Regions from separate parts of the Streptomyces sp. Ag109_G2-15 genome, predicted to be linked through region 1. Evidence: predicted binding sites of a transcription regulator. Region 1 holds the regulator's gene; the other holds the start of a gene.
What was found. Region 1 encodes HspR, which represses chaperone genes until heat shock. Its sites were predicted from a motif close to TTGAGNNNNNNNNNCTCAA; they were not measured.
Positions count from the first base shown of each region.

Region 1 (7,766 bases):
ACGGTGGCGTTCATCCCCGCGGGCGACGACGGCCGGCTCGCCCTGGAGGTGCACCACCCGGCCCTGCTGACGTACTTCGTCACGACCTTCGAGCGGCTCTGGCGGCTGGCCACCCCCATGTACCCCGAGACCGCCCAGCGGCCCTCGCTGAACGGCGTCACCCCGCGCCAACGCGCTATCGCCGCCCTCCTCGTGGAGGGCCACACCGACACCGTCATCGCCGACCGCCTCGGCATGAACGTCCGCACCGCCCGCGTCCACATCGCCAAGCTCGCCACCACCCTCGGCAGCGACAGCCGCGCCCAGCTCGGCTACCTCATCGCACGCTCGGGGATCCTTGATCAGGAAGCGTGAGCGCGGCCGGCGGGCCGGGGTGCGGGGGGCCGTTCAGGCCCACCTGGGCGATGCGCACGCCCAGTTGGGTACGGCTGGCCGCGCCGAGCGTGTCCGACAGGCGGGCGATGTGGGCCCGGCAGGTCCGCACGCTTATGCCGAGCCGTTCGGCGATCACCGCGTCCTGATGGCCCTCGGCGAGCAGCGCGGCGATGGAGCGCTCGCGGTGCGAGATGCCCTCGATGCCGGTGTCGGGAAGGGGAGCCGTCAGCGGCAGCGCCAGCCGCCACAGCCGCTCGAAGACCGTGACCAGGTACTCGACCAGCGCCGGGTGGCGCAGCTCCAGGGCCATCGTGCGCTCGGAGTTGGCGGGGATGAAGGCGACCGTGCGGTCGAAGAGGATCAGCCGGTCGATGACCTCGTCCAGGGTGCGGGCCTCCACCGTGTCACCCATCAGCTCCAGGTAGTTGAGCAGCCCCTGCCCGTGCCGGGCCACATGCGTGTACAGGTCGCGCATGCGCACGCCCCGGCCGCGCAGCGCCAGCGCCCGGTGCAGTCCCTCGGTCAGCTCGGCCTCGCGCCGGATGCCGCCGGGCTGCACGGTGAGCACCTCGGTGGTGCACGCCTCGGTCGCCTCGTCCATCGCGGCCTGGATGCGGGAGAGCCCGTCCAGCACGCGGATGGCCGTGCCCTCGCCCGGTGCCGACAGGGCCTGCAGCTGCCGGCCCAGACCGGCGTACCACTCGACCGCGGCCACCGCCGAACCCACCCGCTGCTGGCTCTCCCTGACCTCGTCGTAGACCCCGCGCAGCAGCCGGGTCATGACCTCCTGCGGGGAGGTCGGCACCAGCCAGTCCATGTCGTCCGGGTCAGGGTGCAGCAGGGCAAGTTCCAGCAGGCAGGGCACCTGTTCCGCGTCGGTGCGCGGCACCCGTCCCCGACGTACGGCCCGGGAATACACGCGATCCCCGACCCCGCACAGTCGGTCGGCACCGTGTGGATGCTGCTCCGTCCCGTGCCTGGCCATCGCCCATTCCACCCCCGGCTTGCTGCCTCTTCCGCAGCGCAACTATGCGCGGCCGGGACCGGGTCCGCAACACGGCTCCACGCACCGCGGGCGGCGAAAACCGACGTTACGACCCGTTTTCGTCCGGCCTCCTCCCGTCGCATTGCAACAAGATGATGGTGGTGGGGCGCACGTCACCGGGGCATCGTTGATCTCGCTTCCCCCGGGTGCACCGACACCCGGAGCGGTCCCGGTCGGACACCCCCCGTTCGGCCGGGGCCGTCGTATCGCGCCCACGGGGGTGGCGCGATACGGGAGGGCCGCTCAGCGCGTGACGCGGCCAGGAGCCGAGGACCTTCCGGCTCCCGCCGCGTCACGTGCGAGCCCACTGCCGCGAGCCGGGCTTCTGCCCTACTTCAGGCCGATGGCCGCGCAGGCCGCCTTGTACTTGGCGGTGCAGATCTCGCCGATCGTGTAGATCCCGTCGGCGAGAACCGTGTCCTTGATGCTGTCCTTGGTCAGGGCGCTCACCTGGACCAGCTTGGACGGGATGCCCTTGGCGGTCGGGCTGTCGACCTTGTCCTGGGTGAGGGCGTCGAACTGGATGTCCTTGCCCTGCACCTTGGTGACGGCCATCTGGGCCGCGGCCTCGGCCTCGTCCGGGTAGGACTTGTAGACGCTCATGTACTGCTCGCCGTCGACGACCCGCTGCACCGCGTCCAGTTCGGAGTCCTGGCCGGTGATCGGGGGCAGGCTGGTGACGCCGGCCGCCTTCAGCGCCTTGATGACACCGCCCGCCATGCCGTCGTTGGCGGCGTAGACCCCGGCGATGTTGTTCTTGCCGATCTTGTTGATCGCCTCGGTCATCTCGGCCTGGGCGTTCTCCGGCTTCCAGTCAGGGGTGTCGAAGGTGTCCGCGATCGTCACCTTGCCGTTCAGCTCGGAGAGCGCCCCCTGCTTGAACTGCTTGGCGTTCGGGTCGGTGGGCGAGCCGTTCACCATGACGACCTTGTCGGAGGTGTCGGCGTTCGAGCCCAGCGCCTCCAGCAGCGAACGGCCCTGCACCTCGCCGACCAGCTCGTTGTCGAAGGAGATGTAGGCGTCGATCGGACCCTCGGCCAGCCGGTCGTAGGCGATGACCGGGATGCCCGCGTCCTTGGCCTTCTTCACCTGGCCGGCGATGGCGTGCGAGTCGACCGCGTCGAGCAGGATGACGTCGACCTTGTCGTCGATCATCTGCTGCAGCTGGCCGGCCTGCCGGGCGGCGTCCGCGTCGGCGTTGGCGTACTCGACCTTGCCCTTCTTGTGGGTCAGCTCGGCGACCTTGTTCTTGATGATGGGGTAGTCGAACTTGTCGTAGCGGGTGTTCGCCTTCTCCGGCAGCAGCAGCCCGATGGTGACGTCGTCGCCCTTGGTCGGGCTCGCGCTCGCACCGTCCCCCGTCGCGTCCAGCACGCCGCAGCCGACGAGCGAAAGGGTCATCGTGGATGCAGCCACGGCTATGGCGATACGACGCATTCGGGGGCTCACTTCAGGTGCGTTCCGGACGTGGGTGCTGCTTTACGACCCAGGTGTCTGAAAAGACAACGCGGAGCCGCTACCCGGCGTCAAGCGGAACTACTTAACGAGTGCGCAACAGCACGCTCCGCTGCACCTGTGAAGAAGGAACGGAATCCCCTCCAAACACTCTTTACGGACCCTCCATCCACGGGGAGTTCATGGGCAGGCAAAGATCCGCACAACCAACGGCAATCCTCGCGAGTCGTGATCACCGGCGGCCGTGCGCCGTCTCTCCGACTCGAGCAGAGGACCGAATGAACCCAGCCAGACGTACGGCAGCCACGGCCGCCGTACTCTCCACCACCGGCGCCCTGCTGAGCGCACTCACCACCACCGCGTCCGCCGCCCCGAGTTGCGTCTCCCCGGTGTACACCCGGACGTTCTACGCGAACACGACTTTCTCCGGCACTCCGAAGAAAACCGACTGCGACTCAGGGATCTCCGAGAACTGGGGCACGGGTGCCCCGGCCACGGGTCTGCCCAAGGACAACTTCGGCGTGCGCTGGAGCGTGACGCGGGACTTTGGTTCCGGTGGGCCCTTCTCGCTGCCGGTCAGCACCCAGGACGGGGTACGGGTGTACCTGGACGGCGTGCGCAAGGTGGACATCTGGAAGAACGTGTCGACCAACCAGAGCAAGTCCGTCGACGTCACGATCCCGTCCGGCAAGCACACCCTGCGCGTCGACTACGTCAACTGGACCGGCACCGCCAACGTCGCCCTCTCGTACCTGCCCCGGCTGTCGGCCGACGCCGACAAGGTCAAGCCGCTTGTGCCGACGGGGACTTCGGTGGCGTACGACAAGGAGACGGGCAAGGCGAAGCTGACCTGGGCGAAGAACAAGGAGATGGACCTCGGGGGGTATCGGGTCTATCGGCGGTTGAAGGGCGCGTCGTTCGGGAGCAAGCCGCTGGCCACGACCACCTCCACCTCGTACACCGACGCCGGCCTTCCCCAGGCGGGTGAGACGTACTACTACGAGGTCCGTGCCTACGACCGGGTCGGCAACGAGTCCACGGGTACGGCGGACCTGGGTGTGACCACCGTCGACCTGGTCGCGCCCGCCGCGCCCACCATCGTGCTCGCGTCCGGCGAGGTGACCTCGACCGGCGGTACGGGTGGGCTGAAGGTCGGCTGGGACAAGGTCGCGGACGCGGTGTCGTACCGGGTCTTGCGGGCGGCGGGCCAGGGCGGTACGTACACGGAGATCGGGCGCACGGACCAGCTCACCTTCCTGGACACCACGGCCGCCGAGAGCGTCGTGTACTACTACCGCGTCTCGGCCGTCGACGCGGCGGGCAACGAGTCCGCCCGGTCCGAGTCCCAGCGCGGGAAGATCTGGGACAACGACCCGCCCGCCCTCGTCACCGGGCTGAGCGTCACCCCGACCGAGTACGGCTTCCATCTGAACTGGGACAAGAACCCGGCCACGGACCTGAAGTACTACGAGATCCACTGGGGCGAGGTGGTGGGCGACCCGGGCGACCAGATCTGCTGGGGCGGCACGGCGGACTACGTCTCGCCCGACAGGACGTCCTACGACTACACCACGCTCCCGGACGGCGGCGAGGTCTGCTTCTTCGTCGACGCCGTGGACGACGAGGGCAACTCCGCGATCAAGTGGAACGGCCCGGCCGAGGCCGTGACCGTCACCGAGCTGGACATGACGCCGAGCGAGGCGACGCCCGAAGGCTCGCCGGTCCGGCTGTCGGCGGCCGCCGCGGGGACGGGCGTCGCGCTGGGCTGGAACGCCGTGGCGGACGCCACCGGCTACCAGGTCTACCGCTGGAACCCGGGCAGCAAGGCGTACGAGAAGCTGGGCGCCACGACGGACACCGCGTACGAGGACAGCGGCGCCGCCAAGGGGACCACTCACTTCTACCGGGTGGTCGCGCTGTACGCGGACGGGACCGAGTCCGCGCCCGGCGGTGACTGGGTGGCCCTCGCGCCCTGAAGACCCTGAGCACGCGAAAGGGGCCCGGAATCCGGGCCCCTTTCATCTGTCGCAGACGCCTCAGTCGTTCTGCTGCCGCTTCGGCCGCCACACCACCAGCGCGCTGGTCTGCTGGACCTCCTGGTACGGGACCAGGTCGCGGCGGTAGGAGGCGTGGACGGCGGCCTCGCGCTGCTGCATCGCGGCCGCCGCGCCGTCCAGGGCCGCCTCCATCTCCGCCACGCGGGACTGGAGCGCGGCGACCTGGTTCTCCAGTTCGATGATCCGCTTGATGCCGGCCAGGTTGATGCCCTCGTCCTGCGACAGCGCCTGCACCTGGCGGAGCAGCTCGATGTCACGGGCCGAGTAGCGTCGGCCCCGGCCGGCGGTGCGGTCGGGGGAGACCAGGCCCAGGCGGTCGTACTGGCGCAGCGTCTGCGGGTGGAGTCCGGAGAGCTGGGCCGCGACCGAGATGACGTAGACCGGGGTCTCCTCGGTCAGTTCGTACGGGTTGCGCCGACGGCCGTCCATCACTCTCATTCTCCCTTCGCGGCCTCGAACAGCTCCGCCCGCGGGTCCTCGCCCGCGGTCGCCTCGCGATACGCCTCCAGTGCGTCACGAGCCTTCCCCGAGACGTCCGTCGGGACACTCACCTCGACGGTGACCAACAGGTCGCCGCGGGTGCCGTCCTTGCGGACCGCGCCCTTGCCCCGGGCGCGCATGGTGCGGCCGTTGGGAGTGCCGGGCGGCAGCTTCAGGGTGACGGCGGGGCCGCCGAGGGTGGGGACCCGCACCTCGCCGCCGAGGGCCGCCTCGGCGAACGTGACCGGCACGGTGACGGTGAGGTTGTCGCCCTTGCGCCCGAACACCGGGTGCTCGCCGACGTGGACCATCACATACAGGTCGCCCGCCGGTCCGCCCCGCTCGCCGGGCGCGCCCTTGCCGCGCAGCCGGATGCGCTGCCCGTCGGTGACGCCCGCCGGGATGCGGACCTGCATCGTGCGGGACGACTTGGCGCGGCCGCTGCCCTTGCACTCCAGGCAGGGGTGCTCGGCGATCAGGCCGCGGCCCTTGCAGTCGGGGCAGGGGTCGGTCAGCGAGAAGCCGCCGCCCGAGCCCCGGGCGACCTGCCCGGTGCCGACGCAGGTCGGGCACACGCGCGGTGTGCCGTTCTTGTCGCCGGTGCCGGAACAGGCCTTGCAGGGCGCCTGGGAGGACATCCTGAGGGGCACCGTGGCGCCCTCGATGGCCTCCGTGAAGCTCAGCGTGACCTCGGACTCGATGTCCTGGCCGCGCCGGGGCTGGGTGCGGGTGCCGGTCGCACCGCCGCGGTTGAACAGGCCCCCGAAGACGTCACCGATTCCGCCGCCGAAGCCGCCTCCGCTCTGGGTGTTGCCCCCGAAGAGGTCGCCCAGGTCGAAGTTGAAGTTGCCGCCGGCGCCCGGCCCGGGGCGGAAGCCGCCGTTGCCGAACAGGGCGCGTGCCTCGTCGTACTCCTTGCGCTTCTTGGGGTCGCCGAGTATGTCGTTCGCCTCGGAGATCTCCTTGAAGCGCTCCTCGGCCTTGGCGTTGCCCTTGTTGGCGTCCGGGTGGAACTCGCGGGCGAGCTTCCGGTACGCCTTCTTGATCTCGGCCTCGGTGGCGTCCTTGGGGACGCCGAGGACCTTGTAGTAGTCCTTCTCGATGAAGTCCTTGGTGCTCATCCCCGACGCCCCTCCTTCCTGTCTTCAGTGATTACGTCAGCCCTCCTCCGGGCCACCGTTCTCCTTGTCGTCGGCCGCGGTCGCCTCGGTGGTGTCCTCGGCGCCCTCCGCCTTGACGGCCTGCGCGCCGGGCTGCGGCTCGGCCACGGCCACCCGCGCGGGGCGGATGGTGCGCTCGCCGATGCGATACCCGGGCTGCAGGATGGCCACGCACGTCGTCTCGGTGACGTCCGGCGCGTAGCTGTGCATCAGGGCCTCGTGGATCGTCGGGTCGAAGGGCTCGCCCTCCTTGCCGAACTGCTGCAGGCCCATCTTGGCCGCGACGGTCTCCAGCGACTCGGCCACCGACTTGAAGCCGCCGACCAGTTCGCCGTGCTCCCGCGCGCGGCCGATGTCGTCGAGCACGGGCAGAAGCTCGGTCAGGAGGTTCGCGATGGCGATCTCCCGGACCGCGACCCGGTCGCGCTCCACTCGGCGGCGGTAGTTCTGGTACTCGGCCTGGAGCCGCTGGAGGTCCAGCGTGCGCTCGTTCAGTGCCGTGCGCACCTGGTCCAGCTGGGCCACCAGACCCGCGTCTGCTGCTACGTCCCCGGCCGGGGCCGCCCCCTCCTCGGGAGCGGCCTTCGACTCGGCGTCTTCGGGGGTCGCGCCGGAGGGGACGTCGGGCTTCTCCTCGAAGCCCGGGGTCTCCTCCGTCACGCGGCACCGTCCTTGCGCTCGTCGTCCACGATCTCGGCGTCGACGACGTCGTCGTCAGCGGCCTTGCCACCGGGGGCAGCGCCCTCGGGACCGCCGGCGGCCTGCGCGGCCTGGGCGTCGGCGTACATGGCCTGGCCCACCTTCTGGGAGACCGCGGCGACCTTCTCGGTGGCCGTGCGGATCTCGGCGGTGTCCTCGCCCTTGAGCGCGGTCTTCAGCTCCTCGACGGCGGCCTCGACCTCGGTCTTGACCTCGCCCGGGACCTTGTCCTCGTTGTCCTTGAGGAACTTCTCCGTCTGGTAGACGAGCTGCTCGCCCTGGTTACGGGTCTCGGCGGCCTCGCGGCGGCGGTGGTCCTCCTCCGCGTACTGCTCGGCCTCCTGGCGCATGCGGTCGACCTCGTCCTTCGGCAGCGAGGAGCCGCCGGTGACGGTCATCTTCTGCTCCTTGCCCGTGCCGAGGTCCTTGGCCGTGACGTGCATGATGCCGTTGGCGTCGATGTCGAAGGAGACCTCGATCTGCGGGACGCCACGC
Region 1 is NZ_OCNI01000001.1:2,664,831-2,672,596, forward strand. Features, by position in the region: gene CRP49_RS11720 (helix-turn-helix transcriptional regulator) at 1-354, shown strand, start outside; gene CRP49_RS11725 (helix-turn-helix transcriptional regulator) at 317-1,360, opposite strand; gene CRP49_RS11730 (sugar ABC transporter substrate-binding protein) at 1,751-2,857, opposite strand; gene CRP49_RS11735 (PA14 domain-containing protein) at 3,154-4,851, shown strand; gene CRP49_RS11740 (heat shock protein transcriptional repressor HspR) at 4,912-5,361, opposite strand; gene dnaJ (molecular chaperone DnaJ) at 5,367-6,533, opposite strand; gene grpE (nucleotide exchange factor GrpE) at 6,570-7,232, opposite strand; gene dnaK (molecular chaperone DnaK) at 7,229-7,766, opposite strand, start outside.

Region 2 (7,766 bases), 1.3 Mb from region 1:
AGCTTGTTCAGGGTGTCCTGGCTGGTGCCCTGGAACTCCGCGGGGTAGTCCATGGAGCCGACGCCCATGATCACGGACTGGCCGGGCATCAGACGCGGGACCGAGTGGACGGTGCCGAGGCCGCCGGGGTTGGTCAGGGAGACCGTGACGCCGGTGAAGTCGTCCATCGTCAGCTTGTTGTCGCGAGCGCGACGGACGATGTCCTCGTAGGCCTGCCAGAACTCGAAGAAGTTCAGGGTCTCGGCCTTCTTGATCGCCGCGACGACCAGCTGGCGGTCGCCGTTGGGCTTGACCAGGTCGATGGCGAGGCCGAGGTTGACGTGGGCCGGCTTGACGAGGGTCGGCTTGCCGTCCTTCTCGCCGAACGACCAGTTCATCGACGGCATGGCCTTGATGGCCTGGACCATCGCGAAGCCGATCAGGTGCGTGAAGGAGATCTTCCCGCCCCGGGCGCGCTTCAGGTGGTTGTTGATGACGATCCGGTTGTCGAACAGCAGCTTCACCGGGACCGCGCGGACCGAGGTGGCCGTCGGCAGCTCCAGCGAGGCGTTCATGTTCTTCGCGACGGCCGCGGACGGACCGCGCAGCGTCACGTACTCCGGACCCTCGGGGGCCTCCGTGGCCGGGGCGGCCTTCGCCTTCGGCTGGGCCGGCGCCTGTGCGGGCGTCGCCGGCTTGGCCGGGGCGGGGGCCGCGGGCTGCGCCGCGGGGGCGGGGGCCGGAGCCGGGGCCGCAGCGGCGGCGGGCTTCGGAGCCGCGGGGGCGGGCGCCGGAGCGGCCGGGGCCGCGGGCGCGCTCGGGGCGGCAGGAGCCGTGGTGGTCCCTGCGGCCCCCGCGGCCGCAGTACCCGCCGCAGCCGCGGCGGCAGGAGCGCCCGGCTTGTAGTCGGCGAAGAAGTCCCACCAGGCACGGTCTACCGAATTCGGGTCCTGGAGGTACTGCTGATAGATCTCGTCGACGAGCCACTCGTTGGGACCGAACGCAGCAGCGGGGTTCTTCCCGGCTTGGTCGTCGGTCGAGATGCTCGAGTTACTGGGGGACTGTGGCGACACGGCGGCAACCGCCCTCTTCCGCTTCACAAGGTGATGGACAGCGGGAATAAAGGCTACGCCTCCATGGCCGGGAAGGTCAGGTCGAGCAAGGTCATCGTCGCGTAAGTCACATCAGAAATCTTGTTTCAGGGCTTGATATGGCGGGAAACAAGCGTGGTTCCGCATGTGGGCGAGGGTGTGCGGGATCACCGAGCGGGGCCCGGCGCGACTGAGTCGGATGCGCTGCGCGGGCCTGTCCCTGATCACACGTGTCCGACTGCGCGGACGCTCGTGGATCTTGTGGCTCCGCTTCGGACTTTACGTCAACTTGGGACGGAAGTCAGTCCCGGAAGAGTGACGATGATCCTGCAGCCCCGGTCGGATTCGGCCACACCGATTCGGCCGCCGTGCAGATCGACCGCCCACCGGGCGATCGCGAGGCCGAGCCCGGTGCCGCCGTCGCTGCCCGGACCGTGCGGCCGCATCACCGCACCGCGGTTGAACCGCTCGAACACCCGGTGCCAATCCGACCTGGGGATTCCGGGCCCCTCGTCCAGCACCTCCAGCTCCAGCGACTCCGGCTGCGGCCCGCGCCGCGCCTTCACGGTGACCCGCCCGTGCGCCGGGCTGTGCTTGACCGCGTTGTCGATCAGGTTGGCGACGACCTGGTGGATGCGCTCGGGGTCCGCGTGCGCGGTCAGCTCCGGCGGGGAGACGTCCAGGTGCAGGTGTACGTCCGTGCGCGTGTGGCTTCCGGAGCCGGAGGCGATGCCCGCGCGCGCGGAGGCGACCATGTTGGCCTCCTTCAGCACGCCCGAGAGGTATGGCCACACCTCGAAGCGGCGCAGCTTCAGCGGTACGACGCCGTTGTCGAGCCGGGAGAGGTCCAGCAGGGTCTCGACGAGCCGGCCGAGCCGCTCGGTCTGCTTCAGGGCCGTCCGCATGGTCTCCTGGTCGGCCTCGGTGACCCCGTCGACGATGTTCTCCAGCACCGCGCGCAGGCCCGCGATCGGGGTGCGCAGCTCGTGCGAGACGTTCGCCACCAGCTCCTTGCGCTGGCGGTCCTGGGCCTCCAGCTCGTCGGCCATGACGTTGATCGTCTGGGCCAGGTCGCCCAGCTCGTCCCGGCGGTTCTCGCGGACCCGGCGGGTGTAGTCGCCCTGCGAGATCGAGCGGGCCACCAGGTTCATCTCGTCCAGCGGCGAGGTGAGCGAATGGGCCACGAACTGCGTTATCAGCAGTGTGGCGATCATCGAGAAGACCGTGATGAAGCGCAGCTCCGTCTTGGTGTGCACCGCGATCATCGACAGACCGGTGGTGATCAGCACCGAGATGACGACCAGCGCGCCCAGCTTGGTCTTGATCGAGAACGGGCGTACGCCACCCCAGGGCTCCTCCCCGGGGCTCCTCCGTGCGGCCTCCCGCCCCTCGCTCATGGCGTCGGTGTCTCCAGCGCGTAGCCCACACCGTGCACGGTACGGATCCGCTCGGCGCCGATCTTCCGCCGCAGCGCCTTGATGTGGCTGTCCACGGTCCGTGTGCCCGAGGCGTCCGCCCAGTCCCACACCTCGGCCAGCAGCTGCTCCCGGGAGAGCACCGCGCGCGGGGTGTTCGCCAGGCACACCAGCAGGTCGAACTCGGTGGGCGTGAGGTGGACGTCCTCGGACTTCACCCGCACCCGGCGCTGCGCGTGGTCGATCTCCAGCTCGCCGAGGCGAAGGATGCCCGAGCGGGGCGTGGACGCGGCGATGGCCGCCCGCTCCACGCGCCGCAGCAGGACGTGCACCCGCGCGGCCAGCTCCCGCATGGAGAACGGCTTGGTCATGTAGTCGTCGGCGCCGACGCCGAGCCCGACCAGCATGTCCGTCTCGTCGTCCCGCGCGGTGAGCATCAGCACCGGCACCGGGCGCTGGGCCTGCACGCGCCGGCAGACCTCCAGGCCGTCGAAGCCGGGCAGCATGATGTCGAGGATCAGCAGGTCGGGCTGCCAGGCCTCGGCCGTGTCGACCGCCGCGGGGCCATCGGACGCGGTCTGCACGAGGAATCCCTCGGCGCGGAGCCGGGCCGCGATGGCATCGACGATCGTCGGGTCGTCCTCGACGACCAGCACCCGGCGCTGAGCGCCCTGGGTTGTCGTGGCCGCGCCGCTCTGGGAGGTGTGTGTCTGCTCCATCGCCCGCCCCTGTTGCTTTCCGGAACCCGTGGGGTGATCCCATGACTGCTATTGACGCTTGAATGATCGGCGTCAGGGCAGCACCCTACGGGGACTCACCGCGCCGTCGCTATCCAGGTCGGACGGCGAGGTGCACGGCGTCCGGAACGCCCCGGGCAACGGGGACCTCTTCGGTACGCACCTGACGGAACCCGGCATTCCACATGGTTCCTTCAAATTCCGGAGAGGGTTCTGCCGACCATACCGCGAGCACCCCGCCCGGCCTCAATACCCTTGCGCAGGCAGCGAGTCCGGCCGGTGAGTAGAGGCCGTCGTTGTCCTCGGTGACGGTCCAGCCGGGGCCGTTGTCGATGTCGAGACACAGGGCGTCGAACGTGTCTGATGTCTCATTGACGTAAGTGACGAGATCCGCCTCGACGATCTCGGTACGGGGATCGGCGAGGGCACCCGCGGAGACGGCCGACAGCGGACCCTCGCTCCGGTGCCAGTCGATGACGGCGGGCTCCCGTTCGACGACGGTGATCCGCCCCCACCTGTGGTGACCCGCCGCGGCGTGTGCGAGCGAGAATCCCACCCCCAGTCCGCCGATCAGCACGTCCGGTGCCGGGCGGCCGTCCAGGGCGTCGTACGCGGCGTCGATCAGCAGCCGCTCCGAGCGGCCGTCGGAGGTGTCCATCAGGAAGCAGCCGTTGGCGATGATCTGCAGCAGCGCGCCGTGTCTGCGCAGCACCACCTCGCCGTACGGGCCTTCGCGACGGTCCAGGACCACGGGTGTGTCGTAGGCGGCAGTCATACGTCCATCCTGCTCGAACAAGGCGTTGCGTTCATGGGAATTGACCGCGAACCGACGGGTAACGGGGGCTCTTGGTCGGGCCCGGCTGCCCCCGGCTGCCGCCGCACGCCGCCGCCGCGCGCCTCGCGCGCGCCGTCGGCCGTGCCTACGCTCGGAACGGACGCCCTCACCGGTCCGGCGCGGGCCGCGCACGGACATGGCGGCCTCGTCACACTGACCGGCGCGGCGGGCGCGGGCAAGACCCGCACCGCCGAGGAGGCCACCTCCCACGCCCCCGGCTTCCGCACCCTGTGGACCTGGTGCCCCCTGGAAACCGCCACCCGCCCCTTCCGCCCCTGGTCCCGCCTTCTCCGAGAACTGACCGCGGAGGACGCCGCGTGCGGCCGGGTGGTGGGGAGCGGGCTCCGGGTGAAGGGCGCGGTGCGGAGGTGTGGGCGCCGCGCCGAACTCTTCGTACGGTTCCTGCAGACCAACACCGCACCCGAGGGCCTGTTCACCGAGGACGTCTTCCTCGACCTGACGCTGCCCCAGTGGCGGCTGCAGACCTCGGGCCGGGACGCCCTCGTCGCGCTCCGCCGCCACAGCCACCCCGCCCTCGGCACCGTCCCGCGCCAGTGAGATGTCCGTCTACTGCACCGGCGACTGGTCCCCGGACATCCAGGCCGCGCACGCGAGGGAGGTGACCCTGCCTCGGCCCTGAGGGCGGCCGGGGGCGGACGCGTACGAAGCTTCTGAGGTTGCTGTGAATCCGCTCTCGCGTGGCGTCGGTCATAGACAGCGGCCTCGGGAACACGAAGTGTGGGGCGCGACGGAAGGAGCGCCTCAGCGTGGAACGGACCGTGACCGGCCCTCAGACGGCCGCGTCCCCGCTACCTGACGTCTCCGGCCTGCTCGACGGGGTCCCACGACAGCGCGAGCTGCCCGCCCGGGCTCCCGCCCCGACGCCGGCCCCGGCCGCGGCCCGTCCCTCGTTCCGCCCCTGGCACCTCCTGCCGACCCCCGCCGGCACCCCGTTCACCTTCGCCTACGCGGCCCTCCTCGCCCTCACCTCGCTGGTGGCGGCCTGGGCCGACCCCGCCCTGATGCACACGCTGTACCAGGACTCAAGCACCGACGTCGCCCACCTGGTGCGCACGCCGGTGCTGGTGCTGCTGGCGAGCGCGCTGTGGATCGCGGGCGGCATCGTGTCGCCGTACGCGGCCGCGTTCGTGCTGGTGCTCACCGCGCTGGAGCGGCGGATAGGCGGAGCCCGGGCGGCCTGCGTGTTCCTGGCGGGCCACGTCCTGGCCACGCTCGCGACAGAGGTCCCGGTGGGCCTCGCGGTCCTGTTCGGCCACCTCCCGGACACCTCCCTGCACCGCCTCGACTACGGCATCAGCTTCGGCGTCGCCGCCAGCATCGGCGCCCTGTCCGGCCTGCTCACCCCCTGGGTCCGCTGGCCCCTCCTCACCCTGGTCGCGAGCCAGCTCGTCAACGACCTGATCGCCTTCCAGGACCCGCTGACCAACTGGGGCCACCTGATCGCCCTCACACTCGGCATCGCGGGCTGGCCACTGGTCCGCCGCTGGCGCCTTCCGGCGGTTTCCCCGGTTTCCGTGTAGACGTTCGCCCGATGGCGTAGCGACCGGCTCCGAGGCCGGGGCGCTTTCTGACCGCAACACCCCACCCCCTCAGGCGCGACTGACACCCTCTCACCTGCAGAAACAGTCGCGTCAGCAAGCGATCGCTCACAGCGAACAACAACCCGGGAACAACAGCGGAGCGCCGTGCATTGAGTCGGCATAGCTCAAGTTGACTGCCTAAGGGGAGATCATGGCTGCTGAGTCCACGGCATTCACGCTCGTGTTGCCCGTGCTGCCGCTCGACGACGAGGTCGTGCTGCCCGGGATGGTGGTTCCGCTGGACCTGAGCGACGCCGAGGTGCGGGCCGCGGTGGAGGCCGCGCAGGCCGCCGCCCGGTCGGAGCCCGGGAAGCCCAAGGTTCTGCTGGTGCCGCGCATCGACGGCACGTACGCCAAGACCGGTGTGCTGGGCACCGTCGAGCAGGTCGGCCGGCTGGCCGACGGCGACCCGGGGGCCCTGATCCGCGGCCGCGGCCGGGTGCGGATCGGCGCGGGTACGACGGGTCCGGGCGCGGCGCTGTGGGTCGAGGGTGCGCGGGTCGACGAGACCGTGCCGGATCCGCTGCCCGGGCATGCCGCCGAACTGGTCAAGGAGTACAAGGCCCTTGCCACCAGCTGGCTGAAGAAGCGCGGCGCCTGGCAGGTCGTCGACCGCGTCCAGGCCATCGACGACGTCTCCGCGCTCGCCGACAACTCCGGTTACTCGCCCTTCCTCACCACCGAGCAGAAGGTCGAGCTGCTGGAGACCGCCGACCCGGTGGCCCGCCTCAGGCTCGCCGCGCAACAGCTGCGCGACCACCTCGCCGAGCAGGACGTGGCCGAGACCATCGCCAAGGACGTCCAGGAGGGCGTCGACAAGCAGCAGCGCGAGTTCCTGCTGAGGCGTCAGCTCGAGGCCGTCCGCAAGGAACTGCGCGAGCTGAACGGCGAACAGGACGGCGAGGAGTCCGACGACTACCGCGCCCGCGTGGAGGCCGCCGACCTGCCGGAGAAGGTCCGCGAGGCCGCTCTCAAGGAGGTCGACAAGCTGGAGCGGGCCTCCGACCAGTCGCCCGAGGGCTCGTGGATCCGCACCTGGCTGGACACCGTCCTGGAGATGCCGTGGAACGAGCGGACCGAGGACGCGTACGACATCCAGGGCGCCAAGGCGATCCTGGACGCCGAGCACGCGGGCCTGGAGGACGTCAAGGAGCGCATCACCGAGTACCTGGCGGTGCGTAAGCGGCGCGGTGAGCGCGGACTGGGTGTCATCGGCGGGCGGCGCGGCGGTGCCGTGCTGGCGCTGGTTGGGCCTCCTGGGGTCGGAAAGACCAGTTTGGGCGAAAGTGTCGCTCACGCCATGGGCCGTAAGTTCGTCCGTGTCGCCCTCGGTGGCGTCCGCGACGAGGCGGAGGTCCGCGGTCACCGGCGTACGTACGTCGGCGCGCTGCCCGGCCGTGTCGTGCGTGCCATCAAGGAGGCGGGGTCGATGAACCCCGTGGTCCTGCTGGACGAGATCGACAAGGTCGGCTCGGACTTCCGCGGCGACCCGGCGGCGGCGCTGCTGGAGGTGCTGGACCCGGCGCAGAACCACACCTTCCGGGACCACTACCTGGAGGTCGAACTGGACCTGTCCGACGTGGTCTTCCTCGCCACCGCCAACGTCCTGGAGGCCATCCCGGAGGCGCTCGCCGACCGTATGGAGATCGTCCGCCTGGACGGCTACACCGAGGACGAGAAGGTCGTCATCGCCCGTGACCACCTGCTCCCGCGCCAGCTGGAGCGGGCCGGCCTGGCCGAGGACGAGGTCACGATCGACGAGGGCGCGCTGCGCAAGCTCGCCGGTGAGTACACCCGCGAGGCGGGCGTGCGCACCCTGGAGCGGTCCATCGCACGGCTGCTGCGCAAGGTCGCGGCCCAGCACGAACTCGGCGAGCGGAAGCTGCCGTTCACCGTCCGGGACGAGGACCTGCGCGCCCTGATCGGGCGCCCGCACCACGTGCCCGAGTCCGCCCAGGACCCGGCCGAGCGCCGTACGTCCGTGCCCGGCGTGGCGACCGGCCTCGCGGTCACCGGAGCCGGCGGCGACGTCCTCTTCGTCGAGGCGTCCCTGGCCGACCCGGAGACGGGCGCGGCAGGGCTGACCCTGACCGGCCAGCTGGGCGACG
Region 2 is NZ_OCNI01000001.1:1,377,975-1,385,740, reverse strand. Features, by position in the region: gene CRP49_RS05865 (multifunctional oxoglutarate decarboxylase/oxoglutarate dehydrogenase thiamine pyrophosphate-binding subunit/dihydrolipoyllysine-residue succinyltransferase subunit) at 1-1,052, opposite strand, end outside; gene CRP49_RS05860 (HAMP domain-containing sensor histidine kinase) at 1,355-2,467, opposite strand; gene CRP49_RS05855 (response regulator transcription factor) at 2,464-3,204, opposite strand; gene CRP49_RS05850 (spermidine synthase) at 3,314-3,997, opposite strand; gene CRP49_RS47455 (ATP-binding protein) at 4,139-4,615, shown strand; gene CRP49_RS05840 (rhomboid-like protein) at 4,825-5,598, shown strand; gene lon (endopeptidase La) at 5,810-7,766, shown strand, end outside.
Region 2: the regulator HspR is predicted to act here: its motif matches at 5,769-5,787, upstream of lon (endopeptidase La).